DNA from 3 places in the Vibrio sp. 2134-1 genome. Region 3 is predicted to be linked to each of the others. Evidence: riboswitches for the same ligand, from Rfam matches in the RefSeq annotation. Region 3 holds a riboswitch; each other region holds the start of a gene.
What was found. A riboswitch is a leader RNA that binds a small molecule or an ion and turns the genes downstream of it on or off. The one in region 3 is predicted to bind thiamine pyrophosphate.

Region 1: another riboswitch for thiamine pyrophosphate. It lies ahead of thiC (phosphomethylpyrimidine synthase ThiC); the one in region 3 lies ahead of thiD (bifunctional hydroxymethylpyrimidine kinase/phosphomethylpyrimidine kinase).
Region 2: another riboswitch for thiamine pyrophosphate. It lies ahead of thiB (thiamine ABC transporter substrate binding subunit); the one in region 3 lies ahead of thiD (bifunctional hydroxymethylpyrimidine kinase/phosphomethylpyrimidine kinase).

What each region holds. Positions count from the first base shown of each region.
Region 1 is NZ_JAWOUS010000030.1:763-4,039, reverse strand. It holds gene thiC (phosphomethylpyrimidine synthase ThiC) at 1-1,372, opposite strand, end outside; TPP riboswitch at 1,536-1,634, opposite strand; gene crcB (fluoride efflux transporter CrcB) at 1,695-2,078, opposite strand; gene R7R78_RS21765 (multicopper oxidase family protein) at 2,202-3,277, opposite strand, start outside.
Region 2 is NZ_JAWOUS010000005.1:57,518-60,794, reverse strand. It holds gene thiP (thiamine/thiamine pyrophosphate ABC transporter permease ThiP) at 1-802, opposite strand, end outside; gene thiB (thiamine ABC transporter substrate binding subunit) at 844-1,836, opposite strand; TPP riboswitch at 1,909-2,045, opposite strand; gene R7R78_RS08200 (flavin prenyltransferase UbiX) at 2,083-2,721, opposite strand; gene mpl (UDP-N-acetylmuramate:L-alanyl-gamma-D-glutamyl-meso-diaminopimelate ligase) at 2,727-3,277, opposite strand, start outside.
Region 3 is NZ_JAWOUS010000033.1:3,408-6,684, reverse strand. It holds gene R7R78_RS22295 (ABC transporter ATP-binding protein) at 23-778, opposite strand; gene thiD (bifunctional hydroxymethylpyrimidine kinase/phosphomethylpyrimidine kinase) at 768-1,625, opposite strand; TPP riboswitch at 1,723-1,830, opposite strand; gene R7R78_RS22285 (TldD/PmbA family protein) at 2,142-3,277, shown strand, end outside.

The DNA.
Region 1 (3,277 bases), on a different contig from region 3:
GGGTATAGAAAGGAGCTTCATGGCAGTGCTCTAACTGTTCTTCCATGTTCTCTTTGATCATGTGCATTGGAACATGACCAGGACCTTCGATAATCACCTGTACGTCGTATTCCCACGCTATCTTGGTTAACTCACCAAGGGTACGAAGCTCTGCAAATTGCGCTTCGTCGTTAGCATCGGCCACCGAGCCAGGACGCAGACCATCACCGAGAGAAAGTGCCACATCATACTTAGCACAGATTTCACAGATCTCTCGGAAGTGGGTATATAAGAAGCTTTCTTGGTGATGCGCTAAACACCATTTCGCGATGATAGAACCACCACGAGAGACGATGCCAGTAACGCGTTTTGCAGTCATTGGCACATAACGAAGTAGTAAACCGGCATGGATAGTAAAGTAGTCAACGCCCTGCTCTGCTTGCTCAATCAGGGTATCGCGCATCACTTCCCAGTTAAGGTTTTCCGCAACACCGTTCACTTTCTCAAGCGCTTGGTACATTGGCACGGTACCGATCGGAACCGGACTGTTACGTAGAATCCACTCGCGAGTTTCGTGAATATTGCGTCCAGTAGAGAGATCCATAACGGTATCGCCACCCCAGCGCGTCGCCCACACTAGTTTCTCTACTTCTTCTTCAATCGAAGAAGTGACCGATGAGTTACCGATGTTGGCGTTCACTTTGACCAAAAAATTACGCCCAATGATCATTGGTTCGGATTCTGGGTGGTTGATATTAGAAGGGATAATAGCGCGACCTTCGGCGACTTCTTTACGCACAAACTCTGCAGTAATGTCCTTTGGTAGGTTCGCACCAAAGCTTTGACCCGGATGCTGTTGATTCAGCACTTCATCGCGATACTTGGCACGCCCCATGTTTTCACGCAGCGCGATATATTCCATTTCTGGGGTAATAATACCTTTGCGAGCATAGTGCAATTGGGTCACACAATGGCCATCTTTGGCACGTCGAATACGTGGTAGATTACCGTAACGAAGATCGTCTAGTGTTTCGTCTTCTAAGCGTTCTTTGGTGTACACCGAGCTTACTTCATCAAGTAGCTCAGTATCGGCACGCTCTTCAATCCACCCTTCTCTCAGCTTAGGTAAGCCGCTATAGAGGTCTATGGTGTGCTCTGGATCTGTGTATACACCCGAGGTATCGTAAACGCGTACTGGCTCATTAGGCTCGAAAATAGGCGCTTCTTTTGTGCCTCCAATAAGGCTATCGGCGAGTGATATTTCACGCATTGGCACACGAATATCTGGACGTGAGCCTTCTACGTAGACTTTGCTTGAATTGGGGTACGGTTGTACCGAGAGTGTATCAATGAACTGTTTTGCTTCCAGTCTCGCTTGTTTGCGACTCGACATAGCATTTTTCCTTGCTTTGTTATACTAGATAAAAAGTAATTGGATAAAAATGCTTGGCGGATAGATGCGACAAGAGGAGTCAAATTAAGGCTAGTTAAAGCTTACGATATTTGCCTGTAACAACATTCGACTTTTGATAGATCAACCAGAAAGAACTCCGGTGTGAATATCTTCTCTTGTTCCCTTCGCAGATTCTAATCTGATCAGGTTCAACGGATCCCGAATTAACGGTCTCAGCCTTATGGCACTCCGACAAGTGATGTCAGTATATAAAAACGGCTTGGTGAAACCAAGCCGACCTGTTCAATTTTTAACTACTTTGCTAGCTGCGCATCAATAATTGAAAGCCTATCCACGCAGCTGAAATACTTAACACGACATTCAACAATACGTTCAACCCCATCTTAAAGAAAGCGCCCTGCTGCATAAGCAACACATTATCCATCGAGAAGGTGGAAAACGTCGTTAGTGCCCCTAAAAAACCCAAGCCAATCACTTGTCGCCAAGGTTCCGTTGCCAAAAGTTCATTATCGAAAGCTGCTATCAATAAGCCCATCATAAATGAGCCAACAACGTTAACGGTTAACGTACCATATGGAAAACCACGCCCCAATAAAATGACACAAAGTTCAGAAATTAAGTAACGAGAACATGCACCAAATGCACCACCCAATGCAATAAAACCCAAAACGGATAGTTGTCCCATAATTCCCCCAGAAAAGTTAATGGCGACATTGTAATCAAATTTACGGCAATAGTGATTATACAATCTTAGAATTCAGCAAAGTATAGCGCTTAAAACTTATCAAGATTTTAAAAGTTACAGGAGTCACTTTACTTCAATGTAACCCATCAAACCCGTCTTCATATGTTCAATTACATGACAATGGTACATCCAACGCCCTGGGTTATCTGCAACAAATGCCGCTTTCGCACTGCCGTTTTTTCCAAGTAAGACCGTATCGGTATGAAACGGTTCGTCGAGTTTTTTGCCATCTAACTCAAGAACCGTAAATGTGTGTCCATGAAGATGAATAGGATGATGATATTGGGTGACGTTCTTTAGGTTGAAGATATAGGTTTTTCCCATCTCCAATGTTGAAAGCGGCGCTGGAATATTATCTTTGCTCATTCCCTCCCAAGCCCGTTTGTTCATCAGCCAGAATTGGGGGATCGCTTTGCCCGATTTATCAGCAGGAGTGATCGCCCCCTCCCACTCAAACACATAATCGATTTGCTCTGCATTTTTCAAATCGAGAGCTGGCACAGGGTTGAGAGGTAATAAAGGCAGTTTCTGGTTGTTCGACAGATCAGACTCAACAACGTCAAACTCGCACAAAGGGAATGGGAAGCGTCCTTTCATTTGACGCACATAAACACGTTTTCCAGCCTTTGGAGCAATCAATCCGACATCTAACCTCATTCCTGGACCAATTTTATGCTCAGTGAGCTTGTAAGGCGTTTTAACAGGGTTACCATCAATAGCGATAACCCAAGCCTCTGCACCTTCAATAGCGATCGGGTAAGTAATGGTGTTATCGACATTAGCAATTCTTAATCGCGTGGTAGCATTCTGCTTCAGCGTATAAACAGGTTCATGCACACCATTGACGCTACTCCACTCTCCGGGAGTCCCCATACGAGCGCTCAAGCGCGGTACCATAAGGTTCTTCCACTGACCTTGTTTGTCTAAATGCCAATGCTTTAGAACTATTTCCTGTTCTTCATCAAATAGAACAGGCTCAGCCTCTTCAACGATAATTAGCCCAACTAAGCCCATACCAAGTTGCTTAACGCTATTCATGTGGGGGTGATACCAAAACGTGCCTGCATCTGGCGGTGTAAATTCATAAACGAATGTTTCACCCGGCATGATAGGCGGCTGGCTTAAGAAAGGTACACCAT
Region 2 (3,277 bases), on a different contig from region 3:
ATGTGCTTCCAGCACTGATAGAAACAGGCCTTGTTAACTTCTGCACACCAATAGCAAGCAGTCCACATAACAGCATCTGCCACAGCGCCAATAACGCCCCAGCTTGTAAATCAAAATCAAACTTAATCGCTTGGTAAATGGCCAATTCAATGGTGGTGGATTTTGGCCCGCCCCCCAACGCCATTACAGTGGCAAAACTGGTAAAGCACAACATAAACACCAACCCACAAACGTGGGGAAGCTGCTGCCTTAAACGCGGCCATTCTACCCAGCGAAACTTATCCCAATGGCTCATCCCAAGATGCGCGCAAAGCTTATGCTGCTCGGCAGGAATAGACTCCAAGGCTTGCAGAAGCAATCGTGCCGCGTAAGGTAAATTAAAGAACACATGGGCGAGTAAAATGCCGTTCAAACCGTAAATAGAGAATGGCAGTTTAGTGTCGAAACTTTGCAACCACTGCGCCAACAAACCACTGTTGCCATAAATCGCTAACAGCCCAAAAACACCAACCAAAACCGGCAAAACCAGTGTCGATGCAAACAGCTTAAGCAGTAATGATTTACCAATAAATTGGCGACGCGAAAGTGCGTGCGCTACTGGAATGGCAAAGCCAACACTGAGCAATGTGGAAAGAAACGCTTGGTAGAAACTGAACTTGGTGACATGTTGATAGTACGGGTCGCCCCATACCACAGACACATCAAGTGAAGGGGCTTGAACAATCAAAGCACCTAGGGCAGAAATAACAAAGGTCGCGATGATCATCGCGACCCCTAAACCTATTTTTGGAACAGAATTCAAAGGTAAAACCTATCTCATTCAGATGAGGGTGGAAACGTCAGCTAAAACGTCAATGCGCTTTGCCATTCGCGAATCCAAGACTTACGCATTTTTGCCACTTCATCAGCACTAAAGCTCAACGACTTGCTTGGAACACTCAAAGTTTCAAAACCTTTAGGTAACTCAACGTCAGTGACTGGGTACATCCAGTTACCCGTTGGCATCGCCGATTGGAACTCATCACTTAAAATGAAACTCATAAATTGATCAGCAAGTTCTGAGTTTTTTGCCCCTTTCACTTTGGCGGCTACTTCAACTTGCATGTAGTGGCCTTCAGCAAAATTCGCCGTAGCAAACTTCGAATCGTTTTCCGCAATTAAGTGGTACGCAGGTGAAGTGGTGTAAGAAAGCACTAAATCGGACTCACCATTGAGGAACATAGAATACGCCTCAGACCAACCTTTCGTGACCGTTACGGTTTTGCTCGCTAGCTTCTGCCACGCTTGCGTCACATCGTCGCCATAAATAGATTTCATCCATAGCATTAAGCCTTGGCCCGGCGTTGAAGTCCGCGGATCTTGGTAAATCACTTTCAGATCGTCGCGCGTTTCCACCAGCTCTTTCATGCTTTTCGGCGGATTAGCCAGTTTCTCTTTGTTGTACACAAACGCGAAGTAGCCGTAATCGTACGGTACAAACGTCGTGTCACTCCAACCGTTTGGTAACACTGTATTGGACGTATCTACATTGTGCTCGGCAAGCAGACCGGTTTTCTTCGCTTCTGCCATCAGATTGTTATCCAAACCTAATACGATGTCCGCTTTGCTATTACCGCCTTCAAGACGAAGACGATTCAGAATCGACACACCATCGTCCAACGCTACGAAGTTAACGTCACAGCCACATTTTGCTTCAAAAGCTTGCTCGATTTTAGGACCCGGCCCCCAATCTGCGGCAAAAGAATCGTAGGTATAAATAGTTAATGGGTTTTCAGCAGCAAACGCTGAAGTTGAAGTAATTACAGCTAGGGCAATCAGATTTAGAGTGGGTTTCACTGCTCGCTCTCCATGAGTATTTCAGAGAAATAAGTTGAGCGGCACAGGGTTTGAGGCGGCTATTAAGGACTTCCAATATCCAGACTCAATTCCTACGCCAGCATTATCTGGTTCAGGTAATACGGGTCCCTAGTTAAACACTTAGGTCTCAGCGCCCCAATGCATTGATTGACTCAATGCTAAATGGGTTTGCTCCCCGATGAGTTGGATGGATTGTAAAGGTATTTGAGTGGTTACACAATCAGCTCACGAGCGCTGGTCATAACCCCAACGAGGCACCAAACCTTGCTCAATACCTAAGTGGTCAAGAATTCTCGCCACCATAAAATCCACTAAGTCTTCAATACTCTTTGGCTGATGATAGAAGCCTGGAGCTGCTGGCATGATGGTGACGCCCATTTGCGACAGTTTGTGCATGTTCTCCAGATGTAGCGTTGAAAATGGTGTTTCGCGAACCACGAGCAACAGCTGCCCGCGCTCTTTCATTACCACATCAGCGGCCCGCTCGATCAAGTTATCTGACATACCATGCGCAATCGCTGCAACGCTTCCCGCAGAACATGGGCAAACCACCATTTGCTTTGGTGCAGCAGAACCAGACGCAACCGGTGAGAACCAGTCATCTTTACCGCAAACGGTGATGTTATTTCGATTGCAGTTCAGGTGCTCTACCAATGCTTGCTGCGCCGCTTCTGGGCCACTTGGTAGCTTAAGATTATGCTCGGTTGCCATCACAACACGAGCCGCCGAAGAAATCAGAACGTAGACATGATAATCCGCCGCAACCAAGCATTCTAAAAGACGAAGGCCGTAGGGAGCACCAGAAGCACCCGTTAATGCCAACGTGATGGCTTTTTTATGAGAGGGTTGTGTTTTGTTTTGCATATCAATCAGGCTTTTTGTTTTAACTGCTCAAGAAGTTTTCCGTGAATACCACCAAAGCCACCGTTGCTCATGACTAGAATTTGGTCACCTGGTCGCGCACGTTCGACGATCTTGGCTACAAAGTTATCTATATCCGCATCGACAAACGCTGGCTGTGTGCATTGGTCGGCAATGTCTTGCACAGACCACTCGATATTATCTGGCTGGAACAAGAAGACTTCATCTGCACTGTGTAGTGACTCTGCAAGTGTGTTTTTGTGTACACCTCGCTTCATGGTGGCAGAACGCGGCTCCAACACAGCAAGGATGTGTTTTTCACCTACCTTGTTACGCAAACCACCGACAGTAAGTTCAATTGCCGTTGGGTGATGCGCAAAATCATCGTAAACCGTCACACCTTGTTCTTCACCTTTCAGCTCTAAACGGCGCTTGGTATTGATGAAACGCCCTAATGCCTGGCAAGCAAGATCCGGAGTGACTCCAACATGTCGTGCAGCAGCGATTGCCATCAGCGCATTATCCACATTGTGGTCACCCACCAAATTCCATTCGACGG
Region 3 (3,277 bases):
AACGGAGTTGTACTGAGTCATATCACTCATAGTCTTTCTCCAATTGGTCCAAAATCGCTTGTTGTAGCGCCGCGCATTCTCCATCGAGAACTCGTGGAGGCGTAGAACCCGGAACAACCAAGTGCTGAGCTTGCGCAGGTGAGCCTTGCAATACATAGAGTTGATGAGCTAATCGCACCGCTTCTTGTGGGTCGTGGGTAATCAGAACAACCGTCTTATCTTTCAATAATTCGGCAGACAAGGTTTGCAACTTATGGCGAGTAACCGCGTCCAGCGCAGAGAAGGGCTCATCCATCAGAACCAGAGGCTTGTCTTGCATCAGAGTACGAGCAAGGGCAACACGCTGTCTCATACCGCCAGAGAGCTGAGCTGGCTTAGCATCCGCGTAATCGGCGAGTCCCACTTGGCTGAGTAAAGTCAGTGCACGTTGTCTATTTTGCTCTGGTGCTTGCTCTTGAGAAAATCGAGAACTGAGGCAGACGTTGTCTAACACATTCAACCACGGTAGCAATAAATCCTGTTGAGCCATGTAAGCGATACGGTCATGCAGTGCAGCGCCATCGGTTGTGATGAGTTCGCCATGCCAGTCAACTTGGTCATCCAGTAGGCCAGCTAAGTAACGCAATATTGTGGTTTTCCCGCAGCCACTTCGTCCGAGTAATACCGTCCATTTACCGACGGGAATGGTCATGTTCATTCCTGCTAAAGTCGGTGTTTGGCTATCTTTGTATCGCAGGCTAGCATCGGAAAGCTGAATGCCAATCGCGTTAGCGAACATAGGTATGACCCGCAAAGAAGTGATTCACAGGGCCGTGACCTTTACCGACATCCAATTCATCAGCGTGTGCGATAGCTTGGCTGATGTACTGCTTACCAAGGTGCACCGCTTTGTGTAGGTTGTTGCCTTGGCTAAGGTAAGACGCAATGGCGGAAGACAGTGTACAGCCCGTACCGTGTGTGTTTTTGGTCGGAAAACGCTTGGCGCTGATTAACTCGGCACAGTCTTGCATGATCAGCAGATCGTTGCTGTTTTCATTTTCTTCAAGATGACCGCCTTTGAGCAGAATAGCTTTGGCACCAAGTGCACGAAGGTCGGTAATCATATCGTTCATTTCAGATTCTGATTGAGGCACTGGCTTACCCGTCAATGCTGCACCTTCTGGCAGGTTAGGAGTGATGATGTCTGCCAGTGGAATTAGTTCTTCTTTTAATGTGCTGATTGCTGATTGCTCAAGTAGCAAATCGCCGCTGGTGGCGACCATGACGGGATCAATCACAAGATGTTTAGGTTGGTATTGCTTAATCTTGTTAGCAACGACTTTAATGATGTTCGAATCCGCCAGCATGCCGACTTTTACCGCCACAATATTGAGATCGGTAAACACTGCATCGAGTTGGCTTTCAACGTGATCAAGAGGAATAGGGAAAATCGCAGAAACGCCTTGCGTGTTTTGTGAGGTGATGGCGGTAATCACTGAGCAGGCAAAGCTGCCAGTTGCGGACATCGCTTTGATATCGGCTTGGATGCCTGCGCCGCCGCCGCTGTCGGAGCCTGCGATGGTTAAGACAACAGGGGTAGGCAAGGCTGGCGTTTGATGTGAATGAGGTTGTGATTGCTGCGTCATGGTCGCTCCTACTACAAGACGTATAGGAACTGACTTTGACCGTTGCAGATAGATCGATTTTTCGACCGCTATCGCTTACCTAAGAGGGGCGACGAAAGGCAAAGTGTGCATAGTTCCCTACGTCAGTGCTAACTGAATCAGGTTCAACGGGTCTCGAATTTCGATCTCAGCCAACACTTGTCGTGTGGCCCCCCGACTATTTCGTTCGGATGATAGCAGGACCATTGCGGAAGGGATACGTTTTTTGAGCGTAATTATAATGAGTATTCAATTATGCGAGGTGAGTGATAAAGTAAGCACCTAAATGGTTTGCTGGGTGGAATTTACTAGTGCAACGCTCTGGTGAATGAGCAGAACCTGGAATATTTAATAAATAATCGTGGTCTCGTTAAGCAAGGATTAGCACAAAACAAGGTTAAAAAACTGTTAAAATTTAACGTGTTGCCAATTTAACTTTGTTGAACTTTTTCACAGTTAATTAGGAAGGCTAAGACGATCATCGAGCAAGGAGACTTCATGCTTAATTCTGTAACAGCGAAGTCAGTGATCGATCATGCTCTCTTTTTGGGGGCTGATTTCGCTGAACTATTCGTTGAACATCACCAAACCAACACTGTCCAGATCGCATCTGGTGAAGTGGATAAGGTTAACTCGGGTATCGATTTTGGTATCGGTATTCGTCTTTTTTTCGGTCATAAGGTGCTTTACGGTTACACCAACAGCACAGATGAAGCCGAACTAAAGCGCGTAACCTCGCTGCTTGCTGCAAAAGACAAGCGTGAGCAAATCGCGTCAGCGGGTTCTTTGAATTTGAACCGCTACCCAATCCAACATGGTTGCCGCATGCCGCTAAGTAAGGATGCTAACCTAGATTCAAAAATCGCGTTTCTATTGAAAGTTGACCAAGCCGCACGTGCTGAGAGTGAGCATATCAGCCAGTTTATTGGCAGCGTTCTTCAGCGCGAGCAACAAGTGTCTATCTTCAACTCAGAAGGTCTACACGTTGACGATACTCGCCACTACATTCGTGTTGCTGGTAACACTGTCGCGCAAAAAGGTAATGAGCAGTCTTCTGGTATGGAAGGTCCTGGCGCTCTTGCTGGTTGGGAATTCAGTGAACAGCTTGATGCCAAAGAGCTAGGTCAAACTATCGCGCAGCAAGCGTTAGTAAAACTTGGCGCGGATGCTTGTCCATCGGGTGAAATGCCGGTGGTGATTGGTAACGGCTTTGGCGGCGTTATCTTCCATGAAGCATGTGGTCACTTGCTAGAAACCACTTCAGTTGCGAAGAAAGCATCAGTATTCCACGACAAGATGGGCGAAATGGTTGCTCACACCGCGGTGAATGCAGTCGATGATGGCACCATGACCAACGAATGGGGCTCGATTCATGTTGATGACGAAGGCATGAAGACTCAGCGTACCCAATTGATCAAAGACGGTAAGCTAACCAGCTTTATGGTCGATAAAATGGGTGGCATGAAGACAGGTTACGAACCTACGGGTTCTGGTCGTCGTCAAAACTACAAGTTCGCACCAACCTCGCGTATGCGTAATACCTTTATCGAAGAGGGCGAGCATTCACTTGATGACATGCTGGCAGGCATCGAGCGTGGTATCTATGCGAAGAAGATGGGCGGTGGCTCGGTTCA